DNA from 4 places in the Thalassotalea coralli genome. Region 2 is predicted to be linked to each of the others. Evidence: predicted binding sites of a transcription regulator. Region 2 holds the regulator's gene; each other region holds the start of a gene.

Region 1 (3,219 bases), on a different contig from region 2:
GGTTTTGGTAATGCGGAAGCAACGTATTTATTGGCAAAACAAATGATTGAAGCGGGCGCTTGTTGTATCCAAATTGAAAACCAGGTATCTGATGAAAAACAATGTGGTCATCAAGATGGTAAAGTTACCGTGCCTCATGCTGACTTCTTAGCAAAAATTAACGCTGTACGTTATGCCTTTATGGAGTTAGGTGTAGATGACGGTGTTATCGTTGCACGTACTGATTCATTGGGCGCTGGTTTAACTAAACAAATCGCTGTGTCAAATGAGCCAGGTGATTTAGGCGACCAATACAATAGTTTCTTAGATTGTGAAGAAATTAACGCTGAAGATTTGGCGCAAGGCGATGTAGTACTCAAACAGAACGGTAAATTAGTTCGTCCTAAGCGTTTAGCAAGTAACCTTTTCCAATTTAAGCAGGGTACAGGTGAAGCACGTTGTATTCTTGACTGCATTACTTCATTGCAAAATGGTGCGGATTTGATTTGGATTGAAACGGAAAAACCACACATAGGTCAAATTGGCGGCATGGTAAATGAAATTAGAAAGACTATTCCAAATGCTAAATTGGTTTATAACAATTCGCCATCATTTAACTGGACGCTAAACTTTAGACAGCAAGTATTTGATGCTATGCAAGAAGAAGGAAAAGATGTTAGCGCTTATGACAGAACGCGTTTAATGAGTGAAGAGTACGACAATAGTGAATTAGCATTAGTTGCTGATGAAAAAATCCGTACTTTCCAACGCGATGCTGCAAAAGAAGCAGGTATTTTCCACCATTTAATTACTTTACCGACTTACCATACGGCTGCATTATCGACGGATAACCTTGCAAAAGAGTACTTCGGTGAACAAGGCATGCTTGGTTATGTACTAGGTGTTCAACGTAAAGAAATTCGCCAAAGCATTGCCTGTGTTAAGCATCAGCACATGGCTGGTTCAGATATGGGCGATGATCATAAAGAATACTTTGCTGGCGAGGCAGCACTAAAAGCCGCTGGTAAAGATAATACTATGAACCAGTTTGCTAATATCGCTTAACGCTAAAAACGTTTAAGATTTCATTAAAATGTCACCACGATCTGGTTTGATCCGGATCGTGGTTTTTATATTTTTTCGTTGCAATTTTTTGTAAAAGGCGTATCTTACTGTTTTTATATACAGGCTTGTGGTGGCGAAGTAAACGCCTCTGCTTCATATTACTAAGAGTTAAGGGAAACTGATGGCTGTTGAGAGTAGATTTGTTGTCATTAGACAAGGTGTGGAGGTTGAAACGTTTATGGATAAGAAAGCCGCTGACGAATATGACAAAATGTTGGATATGGCAGACAATCTTACTGAAATGTTTGAGCAAGCGCCGATCGAACTAAATGATGAAATGAAAGAAGAACTGAGCATATTCTTAGCTAAACACCGTGAAGATGTTTTAATCGCGCTACAAGCGAAAAAACCTAAGGTGGTTAAAAAACCTGCTCATGCAGAAGAAGCCGTTGTCGAAGAAGCCCCTGTAGCAGAAGTAAAGCCTGTTGCTAAAGAAGCCAAACCCGCGGCCAAAAAGGCAACTAGAACAGCCAAAACCACAAAAGCAAAAGCTAGCAAGGAAGAGCAAGCGGAAGATGACGCTGCATAAGTAGCGGATTGCGATGGTTGATTATCAATTGCGCCGCTGTAGCCGGCGTAAAAACATTGCCGTTAAGGTACAAAATGCTCAGGTGATTGTTACTGCGCCTAACCATGTTTCCGAATCTTATATTTCACACCTAATCGCTGAAAAAGAATCTTGGTTAAAAAGTAAAATTAATCAACAAGAAATAAGTAAGACGTTCGCAAACGATTTATCATTAAACGGTCAACTTTGGTTTGATGGTCATTGTGTCCCGTTAGTTGTTGGTTATGACGGCACTGGCACTTCTTTTCAAAACGATCATATCTACTGTGGTTTAGCAAAACGATACAGCGGTCAAACTACTGAGAAACAACTAAAGCACCTGAAGAAACAACTTGAAGCTTGGTATGCGTTAACCGCGAAAAACATCCTGCCCTCCAGGCTTATGCAAATAGCTGAGAGTATCGGGCTCATGCCTGAAAATATTAGCATCAGAAAATACAAGGCTAGATGGGGCAGTTGTGATAATAAAGCTCACATCAAGCTTAACTATTTTCTTATGATGTTACCAAAGCACGTAATTGACTATGTCTTAGTCCATGAGTTGTGCCATTTACGACACCTAAATCATAGCCAAGATTTCTGGCAATTAGTTGCCGATCATTATCCAAACTTTCGCGATGCGAAAAACTGGCTTAAAGAACACCAACGATATCTAATATGGCCGGAAACGTAATTTTCTTATAAACCGGTATCTCGGTTTATAGCTTGGTTACATTTTTAAACAGCTCAGTAACTATCCCTTTCAGACTTCACTTTACTTTTCTAATAGCATGGTCACAGTTCAACGTTGAATTTAATACTTTCAACAGCTTGGCATAGATTTTGTTTAATATTTCAGCATGAATTGCTGACATTCGGCAAATTGGATGAAAGTTGGAATATGGAGTCGAGAATGAAATTTAATAGTTATAGTTTTAAAATGACTTTTATATACAGTGCTTCTGCAGTGCTGTCTTTGGTATTTTTGAACCTCCTTATAAGTTTATAAATTATTTGAAGATCCCGCTTCGAATAAAGTAACACTCTGCCTTAGTATGTAGAGTGTTACGCCTTCTTATTTCTTAAAAAATTGTTAACAACATTTTAACATGTGGTTGGTTGTATACAATTTAGATTCTTATTTGAGCAAAAAAAGCTTATAAATAAACAAAAAATTCTTATTTTCCTGCCTAAATACGTTAACAGAACGTCAATTTTAGGGTAAATTAACGCCAATAAAATAAAAACAATAAAGGAATATTCAGAAATGAGTTTTTCCGTCCTTATCTGCGATGACTCAAATTTAGCTAGAAAACAAGTATTAAGAAGCCTACCAGCTTCGCTTTCTGACAATGTTCAATTAGCGACAAACGGCGAAGAAGCAATTGGTATATTGTCTAGTCAAAAAATTGACGTTCTTTTCCTAGATTTAACCATGCCCGTGTTAGATGGTGTTGGTGTATTAACCGAAATTAAAAACCGCGGTATAGAAGTCATGGTATTCGTGATATCTGCCGACGTTCAACCAGAAATGCAAAGTAAAGTACTTGACCTCGGCGCATCTGCAT
Region 2 (3,219 bases):
CATATGTCACAACTGCAGCGATTTCTTTCAGGCTTAATTGCTTGCCGTAGCCTTGCATACCTGTTCCAGCTTTACCGTTATATACGATATCGATGTGTGCCGTAACATCACCAATAGCAATTGGACTACCTTTTAATGCAGGGAATGCTGGTGGTAAGCCTTGCCCGTTTGGTTGGTGACAAGCCGCACAATGTGCCATGTAGGTTTGTTCACCAAGTTGCATCAATTCGTCCATCGAAGCAGACGCATTAAGTGATGCTGCTTCGGCAGCAGCCGCCTCTTCTTTTAATCGATACTGTTCTTGAATCCACGCTTGGTAATCAGCTTCTTCTTTAACTTCAACAACGACTGGCATGTAACCGTGGTCTTTACCACAAAGCTCAGCACATTGGCCTCGATAGATGCCAGGTTTAGGTACATTCGCCCATGCTTCATTGATAAAGCCAGGGTTTGCGTCTTGCTTAACAGCAAATGCTGGTACCCACCATGAGTGAATAACATCGTCGGAAGTAATTAAGAAACGTACTTTTTTGTTGGCGGGTATAACGAGGTGTTTATCAACTTCGAGCAGGTAGTTTTCACCTTTTGGCGCGGTACTACCATCTCTGTTATCGAACTGTTCTTTCGGCGTAGTCAATACAGAGTAGAAATCTATATCTTCGCCAAAATATTTATAATGCCACTTCCATTGAGAACCCGTAATTTGAATCGTGAGTTCGGAATCATCATTATTTTCCATGGCGATCAGCGTTTTGGTTGCAGGCCAAGCCATTGCCACTAAAATCACGATGGGAATAACAGTCCAGAGAATTTCTATTTTTAGACTCTCATGAAACTTTGCAGGAGTAACTCCCTTTGATTTACGATGAAAAAACATCGACCAGAACATCGCACCAAATACCACAATACCAATAGCGGTACAGATATAAAGTACGAACATGTGTAATCCATACACTTCGTTACTTATTTCAGTTACACCTCTTGTAAGGTTTAACTGACTTTGAGCCCAAGCCATACTGGGAAGCAACATCCCCAACAAGAGCCAACCTAGGTTACGTCTCTTCACTCGACATCTCCTCTACCCTTAACAGACCAAAAACCCTGCAACACAGTATTACTTAGCCCTTTTTGCATTAGTTTTTGTTTTTATTTTTTGTTGTTTTACTTTTATTTTATTTTGGCGAAATTTTAAACAAACGAAAGCTCGCCTTATTATTAGAATTGTTCACTTTCTGTTCTAGAATTACTTAAATATTGATCTGGGTCAAATTATTATTTTTTTTCAGTATAGTAAAAATGTCTGTATTAACAACCGAGTATAAGCTCTAACATTGGCCAAGTAAGAAAAACAAAGGGATAGAGGCCTGTTTATTTTTTAAGCTTTTACTCTAAAAAAAGTTAGTACGAAAACTGGTTTAATTGCGCACAAATTGTACAAATTTCAACCAATTTTAAATATTAAGGTAAGATTACAAAAGAAATGATGGGTAAATCGACGATTTGTCCTTAAAACGCGATCAAAATATAGAAATAAAGAGTTTGCTAGTAAACTGACTATCAGTACAAATTCAGTTCAGTATCGTGCAACCGTTAACTAACAAACTCTGGCGAGGTTTACATCCAATCAGCAGATCTGATCACCCCAACGGCAATTCCTTCAACATTGAAGTGTTGACTGGTTAAATCTACTTTTATTGGCGAAAAGGATTCGTTTTCTGCATGAAGATATACGACATTGCCTTCTTTTTTGAACCGCTTCACCGTAACATCGTCTTCAACACGTGCGACTATCACCTGCCCATTTTGTACATCAGTCGTTTGATGAACGGCTAATAAATCCCCGTCTAAAATGCCAATGTCTTTCATACTCTCGCCATTTACTTTCAGTAAATAGTCTGCGGCAGGATGAAACAAATTGCCATCAATTTGATAACGATCTTCGACATGCTGCTCGGCCAAAATTGGCTCACCAGCTGCAACTCGGCCAATTAATGGTAAACCTTCTTCTTCAAGCGTTTCTTCTACTAGGCGAATGCCTCGTGACGTGCCAGGCAACATTTCAATGTAGCCTTTTTTTGCTAAAGCTTTTAGATGCTCTTCAGCTGCATTTGCAGATTTAAAGCCAAAAAAGTCAGCAATTTCTGCACGTGTAGGTGGCATACCTGTGGCAGAGATTTTTTCTTTGATCAGATCGTATATCTGCTCTTGACGATTTGTTAAGGGTTTTAATTCGGTCACACGCATTTCCCTGTATAAATGGACAGTTCACCTGTCAGTATATACAGGCTGTAAATAAACGCAACTATTTACTGTCAACGCACTGAATTCCATATCAAATCTAAAGGCTGATTACTTAGAACGAGAAAAGATAGATCGTTTCCATCAAATACACCGTATTGCTCCCTCGCATATTCGTTCAAACATCAAACTATCGACTATGCTTATCGACATGTTGTAAGCCGAATTCATTTGTATAAAAATTTCTCGGAGACAGTTATGGCACAGACCCCTTACCCACGAACGTTTTCTCATATTGGTATTTCAGTACCTGATCTAGACGCAGCAGTAAAGTTTTACACGCAAGTGTTGGGTTGGTATTTAATTATGGAACCAACCCTTATCGAAGAGGACGATTCCCCCATCGGCGAAATGTGCACAGACGTATTCGGTGCTGGGTGGAATTCATTTCGTATCGCTCACTTATCAACAGGCGATCGTATTGGCGTCGAGTTGTTTCAATTTGAAAACCAGACCAACCCTGACAATAACTTTGAATACTGGAAAACCGGCGTATTTCACTTTTGTGTGCAAGACCCTAACGTAGAAGAGCTCGCTGAAAAAATTGTAGCTGCGGGAGGTAAAAAACGCATGAAGGCACCGCGTTATTATTACCCAGGAGAAAAGCCATATCGCATGATTTACATGGAAGATCCTTTCGGCAATATTCTCGAAATATATAGCCACAGTTATGAACTGCATTATGCCAGCGGCGCTTATAGTTAAGCGCCGCTATTTTTAAACAACACTAACTGCCATTGTTCTCAGGAGCGGTAAAGTTAAATTTAATCGTGCGCCTTTGGTCAGAATTAGCCGCTTGATCAAAACGCCACTTTTTAAATGCACGTTTTACCACTCGTTGTCCTTGACGAGATAAGTTTGATGCTTCTATTTCAATATTGATGACTTCGCCTTTGGCACTTATCTGGTAGCTCAAGGTAA
Region 3 (3,219 bases), on a different contig from region 2:
GAACTAAATCAAACAACTCATCGTACAGCTTTTTCTCTAATGCCAAAAATCGGCTTTGTGCGGTAAGAACTTTTTCTTCGTGAACTTTAAGCTCTTGCGTTATGTATCGCTCATTGTTTTTAAGTGTTTGGCGCCTGATGTATTCGTCTGGAACATTACCTGAGTTAGCTTTGCTGACTTCGATAAAAAAACCGTGAACCTTGTTGTAGCCCACTTTTAATGTTGAGATGCCGGTGCGTTCTTTTTCTTTTTCCTCTAGTTGCTGTAAGAACTCATTGGCGCCGTGACTTAAATCTCGAAGTTCATCTAGCTCTGCATTATAACCAGGGGCGATAACGCCGCCATCTCGAATAAGGACTGGCGGATTTTCGATAATGGCTTTATCAAGTAAATCAGCTAGATGTTCGATAGGAAGAATGTTTTGAGCCAACTCACCAATGAGTGGCGTGTTTAAATCAACTAAATTTTGTTGAAGCTCAGGCAAAGCATATAGAGCATTACGCAAACGAGCAAAGTCTCTTGGGCGAGCGGAGCGCAAAGCAATTCGGGTAATGATACGTTCGATATCGCCGATAGACTTTAACAACGGTTTTATTTCAAAATAAATGTCGTTGTCTAACAACGACGCGATAGCATTTTGTCTATTTGTTAACGTAGTGACGTCTCTTAACGGGAAATGCAGCCAACGTTTTAGTAATCGCGACCCCATAGGTGTTGATGTATGATCTAACACACTTGCCAAAGTATTGTTGACTTCGCCTTGCAAGTTAACCGTTAATTCAAGATTGCGACGAGTCGCAGCATCAAGTACTACACCTTGTTGACTTGATTCGCCAATAATTGAACGAATATGGGGTAAAGCGGTACGTTGAGTATCTTTAACGTATTGCAACAAGCAACCCGCGGCAGCGATGCCTAGCTCCATACCATCGACACCAAACCCTGATAACTCTTTAGTAGAAAATTGCTGGGTTAACGCTTTATGTGCAGTTTGTTTATCAAATTCCCAATCCGGACGTCTTCTCAAGCCTTTTAACGAATTAATAAGTTCTGGTTTTGAAAAAGATTCTGGATAAAGCAATTCGGCAGGGGATAAGCGTTGCAATTCAGCTTGTAATTGTTCGCCAGTAGTTGGCTCTACGATAACAAAGCGGCCACTGGCCATGTCTAAATAAGCTAAGCCGAAACCGCTTTTGTCTTCGAATATGCTAACTAATAAATTGTCTTGTCGATCAGTTAAGAGCGCTTCATCACTAACCGTTCCGGGAGTAACAATACGAACAACTTTACGCTCAACTGGCCCTTTACTTGTCGCCGGATCTCCTACTTGTTCACAGATTGCGACAGACTCACCAAGCTGCACTAATTTTGCTAAATAGCTTTCAACAGCGTGATAAGGAACACCGGCCATCGGAATCGCGTTACCGCCTGACTTGCCTCTTGCTGTCAGTGAAATGTCTAATAGGTCGGCGGCCTTTTTGGCATCATCATAGAAAAGCTCGTAAAAATCGCCCATTCGATAAAATAATAAAATGTGTTCAAATTCAGCTTTAATAGTGAGGTACTGACGCATCATTGGGGTGTGCGTGCTAAGGCTTGTATCTTTTGTTGTCATTTATATTGGTGTTTATTGTTACCCGGTAAAAGGCATAGTTTGCTGTTATGTCGTTATTATGCCGAGAAGCCCTTTGATGATCACTCTTTTATTTAATTTATACAGTAGTTTTATCTCTGTTTAAACTTTGTACAGGTGGTGTGGTGTGTAAATATCTTTATATATTAGTTAGTTAGTGGTTAATGAGTTTATACAGTAAAAAAACACTTGATACTGTACGACCATACAGTATACTTGGTTTCAATTAACGCATTATTCGGTATTTTTTGGAGCAATAAATGGACGGTAATAAAGAAAAAGCACTCTCAGCTGCCCTAAGTCAAATTGAACGTCAATTCGGTAAAGGTTCAATTATGAAGTTGGGTGAGAACCGCAGCATGGACGTTGAGACAATATCAACTGGCTCATTAGGTCTTGATATTGCGCTAGGTGCTGGTGGTTTACCAATGGGACGTGTTGTTGAAATTTACGGTCCAGAATCAAGTGGTAAAACAACATTAACGTTAGAAGTCATTGCAGAAGCGCAACGTAACGGCAAAGTGTGTGCCTTCGTTGATGCCGAGCATGCACTTGACCCAATCTATGCAGAAAAATTAGGCGTAAACATTAATGAGCTTCTAGTGTCACAGCCTGATACTGGTGAGCAAGCATTAGAAATATGTGACATGTTAACACGCTCTGGTGCGGTAGACGTTATCGTAGTTGACTCGGTAGCGGCACTTACACCAAAAGCAGAGATTGAAGGTGACATGGGTGACTCTCACGTAGGTTTGCAAGCGCGTATGTTATCGCAAGCAATGCGTAAACTAACGGGTAACTTAAAGCAATCAAACACTATGATGATTTTCATTAACCAAATTCGTATGAAAATTGGTGTTATGTTTGGTAACCCTGAAACAACTACTGGTGGTAATGCACTTAAGTTCTATGCGTCAGTACGTTTAGATATTCGTCGTATCGGTGCAGTAAAAACTGGCGATGAAATAGTGGGTAATGAAACACGTGTTAAAGTTGTTAAGAATAAAATTGCACCGCCATTTAAGCAGGTAGAATTCCAAATTCTTTATGGCGAAGGTATTAACAGCTACGGTGAGTTAATTGACCTTGGTGTTCAAAACAAGATGATTGAAAAAGCAGGTGCTTGGTATAGCTACAATGGTGACCGTATTGGTCAGGGTAAAGCTAAAGCAGTTGATTACTTAAAGCAGAATCCTGAAATGGCTAACGAAATTGATGGCCGTTTACGTGAAATGTTCCTTTCTAAAAATGTAGAAAGTAACGAGGAAGAAGAAGCGGTTACAGAGTAATTCGTAAAGGTTAATGTAGAGTATTATTAATACTCTAGCTGGTTACTATATCTTATCATTTCAAACAGCGTGCTTAGCACGCTGTTTTTTTATACCTGAAAAATACACTTTCTTTTTCACTTTCTAAGCTAGTTATAGAAATTTTACTCAGCTTATATTTAAAAGTTTTAGACGTCTATACGTTTAGAAGTTGACATATCTAGAAATCCAAGGCACATTAGCTGCTATCGTAAGGAGAGCATTACCTTATTGTAATGATCTAAAGAGAGCGTCAAGAGAGGGCAGCACATGCCAATT
Region 4 (3,219 bases), on a different contig from region 2:
CGCCTATACGCGTTAATTGTTCTTGCTGCCTCACTGAGATATCGCTCAGTGCTAAAGGGCATTGACTAAGAGCTTGGTTAACATGTTGAGCGTCATCAGTAATTTGATTAGTGCCGTTAAGAGCAAGTATTTTGGCAGCATAAGGTGAAAAGCCCGTGGCATATAGATAATCGATATCAAGCTTTGCCAAGTGTTGCTCTAACGCTTGCCAGTAGCTCGATAGGTTCTGATATAAACTCAACATATTACTGACACGTAATAAAATGCCTTGTGATTTTACTAGACAAATATCAGAAGTAACTAAGTACAACCAACGAGCAATGGCTGACAAGCGCTCTTCTTCTAAACTTTGATCATAAGGGTACACTTGTAGCTCTGCACTTAAAGCTGCCGCAGCTCCTAAGCCCATTCCAATAGAAATACCTTGTTCTTTAGCTGTAGCGTTACACTGTACAATTTGGCTCTTTTTTCCCTCAACAATGGCAATAGGCGTATTCGGCTGCTCATTAAAGGCACTATTAAGCTGTAAGTTTGGAAAATGTAGATATAACCACAACACAAGCGTCTCCTTTTATCCTGTTTTAACCTGTTTTGGCTTGTGGGAAGACAACCACGTTATTGGCACAAGGCTGCATCGTAAGTTCAGGCCAAAAACGGCGCATATCAATGTCGAAACTTGCCGTTGGCCAACCTTGTTTCCGCTTTAGGATCTTAGCTTTTATACCTTGGCGCTCAGGCGTTAACGCTAAGCTTAAATCTACAGGGAGTGGCAAGGATTCCTGCTTGGTTTCGCGCATCAGAAAAATTCGGCTATGACCTTGTTCGCCAGCGAGTTGTAACCGTTTAATTTGATGTGCAGCAAGCCCTTGATAGTTCCATAACAACACGGAATGACAACTGCCACTTTTCAGGCATTGTTCTGACGCCCATAAGCCTTGTACGTGATCAAAGGTATTAACCACAACAATACGATCCACTTTTAAACCTGATGCCGATAACATGGCACCATTAATCAGCCCTGGCGGATTAATAAAAACGCAAAACTTGTCTTTAAGGTCTTCAGCTAGCAAAGATGGCAATAACAAACGAAACTCGCCAATACCAACAGAAGAAAGCACTTCAATAACACCTTGTTCAGGAAAGCCACCTTCTAATTGCTCGTCTAATTCTTGATAGCCAGATGAACGTTTGTTCACTGATGAAGACTGTAAACCACCATGCCAAACCAAACGTTTGCGCTGTAAAGTATCGATTAATTTATTCATAACAATAACACCTGTATTTATATACAGTATATATAACCAGTAAAATATTGCCAAGTCAGGAATGAATAAATTTTGTCTACACTTCTTTTTATGGTGAAAAACTGTTTAAGTAACATCAAATTACTACTCAATTACCTAAAAAACAGAGAAACAGGCATGACATCAAAACCAAAATGCCTTCACAAACGTACAGAAAAACGTGCAGATTGTTCAAAAGTAAAAATAAAAGATATGAAAAGTTAATTTACCCCCTTGAGTTATTTACTTAGAATCCCAACTTATGTACACATTGAAACGATTTATTATGATTTGGAGTAATTCATGAGCGAAGCAAGACATTGCCCATTACTTATCTTAGGCTCAGGTCCTGCTGGCTACACAGCAGCAGTATATGCAGCACGTGCCAACTTAAACCCTGTACTTATCACAGGTATGCAACAAGGTGGTCAGTTAACAACAACCACTGACGTAGAAAACTGGCCGGGCGACGCTGATGACTTAACAGGCCCTGCATTAATGGAGCGTATGCAAAAACACGCTGAGAAATTTGAAACAGAAATTATTTTCGATCATATCGAGTCTGTTGACCTAACTTCTCGTCCATTCAAACTAAATGGTTCAAGCAACTACACATGTGATGCATTAATCATTTGTACGGGTGCTTCAGCACAATACTTAGGTTTACCATCAGAAGAAGCCTTTATGGGTAAAGGTGTTTCTGCTTGTGCAACATGTGACGGTTTCTTCTACAAGAATCAAAAAGTTGCCGTTGTTGGTGGTGGTAACACTGCTGTTGAAGAAGCATTATACCTTTCAAACATTGCTTCTGAAGTTCACCTTATTCACCGTCGTGACACTTTCCGTTCAGAAAAGATTTTAACCGATCGCCTTATGGACAAAGTTGAAAACGGTAACATCACTCTTCACTTAGACCGTACATTAGACGAAGTACTAGGTGACAACATGGGTGTAACGGGTGTTCGTATTAAAGACACTAAGTCTGATGCAACTGAAGAATTAGATCTAGCAGGTGTATTCATTGCTATTGGTCACAAGCCAAACACAGGCATGTTTGAAGGCCAATTAGAAATGAAAGACGGCTACTTGATTGTTAACAGCGGTACAAACGGTAACGCGACACAAACAAGTATCGAAGGTGTATTCGCTGCTGGTGACGTAGCTGATCACATTTACCGTCAAGCAATCACTTCAGCTGGCTCTGGCTGTATGGCTGCACTTGACGCTGAGCGTTACCTAGACGCTAAGTAATTAATGTCTGAGACTCTCCAATGGTTAGATAGGGAAAGTCTCACATTCCCTCCCCTGACGCGCGCTTTAAAAGAGCCTAACGGCTTATTGGCTATCGGGGGAGATTTAACTGCTAATCGTCTTATTTCTGCCTACAAAAACGGTATCTTCCCTTGGTATAACGAAGGTGAACCTGTTCTTTGGTGGAGCCCAGATCCCAGAACCATCATCGCTACAGATGCTATCCGCATCAATCGCAGCTTAAAAAAGTTTCTTAAACGACTACCTTATACGATTACCATTAATAACGCTTTTGACGAAGTCATTGAACTTTGCGCCGACGCACCATTTCGCAAAGAAGGCACATGGATCGTAGATGAAATGGTAGATGCGTACCAAGAGCTACATCAATTAGGTTATGCTCACTCAGTTGAAGTTTGGTATCAAGGCAAGTTAGTTGGTGGCTTATATGGTGTCGCCGTAGGCGGTTATTTTTCAGGTGAGTCTATGTTTTATACCATGGACAACGCCTCAAAAGTCGCGTTACTCGCATTAGGACAAAAGCTTCAACAATTACAAATCCCCTTTATTGACTGTCAATTAACTAATCCCTTTTTAGAAGACATGGGCAGCGTTGAAATAAGTCGTAAGAAGTTTATTGAACAGCAAGAGTTCGCTCAAACTATTTCAATTCCAAACGATTTTT

What was found. Region 2 encodes LexA, which represses DNA repair genes until DNA is damaged. Its sites were predicted from a motif close to TACTGTATNNNNATACAGTA; they were not measured.
Region 1: a site for LexA is predicted at 1,150-1,169, ahead of ACOB80_RS12180 (YebG family protein). Genes of this name have one in related genera too.
Region 3: a site for LexA is predicted at 1,827-1,846, ahead of recA (recombinase RecA). Genes of this name have one in related genera too.
Region 4: a site for LexA is predicted at 1,275-1,294, ahead of imuA (translesion DNA synthesis-associated protein ImuA). Genes of this name have one in related genera too.

What each region holds. Positions count from the first base shown of each region.
Region 1 covers NZ_JBVVBK010000004.1:263,355-266,573, forward strand. The annotation lists gene ACOB80_RS12175 (isocitrate lyase) at 1-1,044, shown strand, start outside; gene ACOB80_RS12180 (YebG family protein) at 1,226-1,633, shown strand; gene ACOB80_RS12185 (M48 family metallopeptidase) at 1,647-2,345, shown strand; gene ACOB80_RS12190 (response regulator) at 2,919-3,219, shown strand, end outside.
Region 2 covers NZ_JBVVBK010000008.1:134,012-137,230, forward strand. The annotation lists gene coxB (cytochrome c oxidase subunit II) at 1-1,030, opposite strand, end outside; gene lexA (transcriptional repressor LexA) at 1,615-2,238, opposite strand; gene ACOB80_RS18805 (lactoylglutathione lyase family protein) at 2,497-3,003, shown strand; gene ACOB80_RS18810 (energy transducer TonB family protein) at 3,026-3,219, opposite strand, start outside.
Region 3 covers NZ_JBVVBK010000001.1:868,534-871,752, forward strand. The annotation lists gene mutS (DNA mismatch repair protein MutS) at 1-1,615, opposite strand, end outside; gene recA (recombinase RecA) at 1,894-2,922, shown strand; gene ACOB80_RS03915 (homoserine O-succinyltransferase) at 3,211-3,219, shown strand, end outside.
Region 4 covers NZ_JBVVBK010000002.1:329,691-332,909, forward strand. The annotation lists gene ACOB80_RS06885 (Y-family DNA polymerase) at 1-559, opposite strand, end outside; gene imuA (translesion DNA synthesis-associated protein ImuA) at 582-1,265, opposite strand; gene trxB (thioredoxin-disulfide reductase) at 1,587-2,534, shown strand; gene aat (leucyl/phenylalanyl-tRNA--protein transferase) at 2,538-3,219, shown strand, end outside.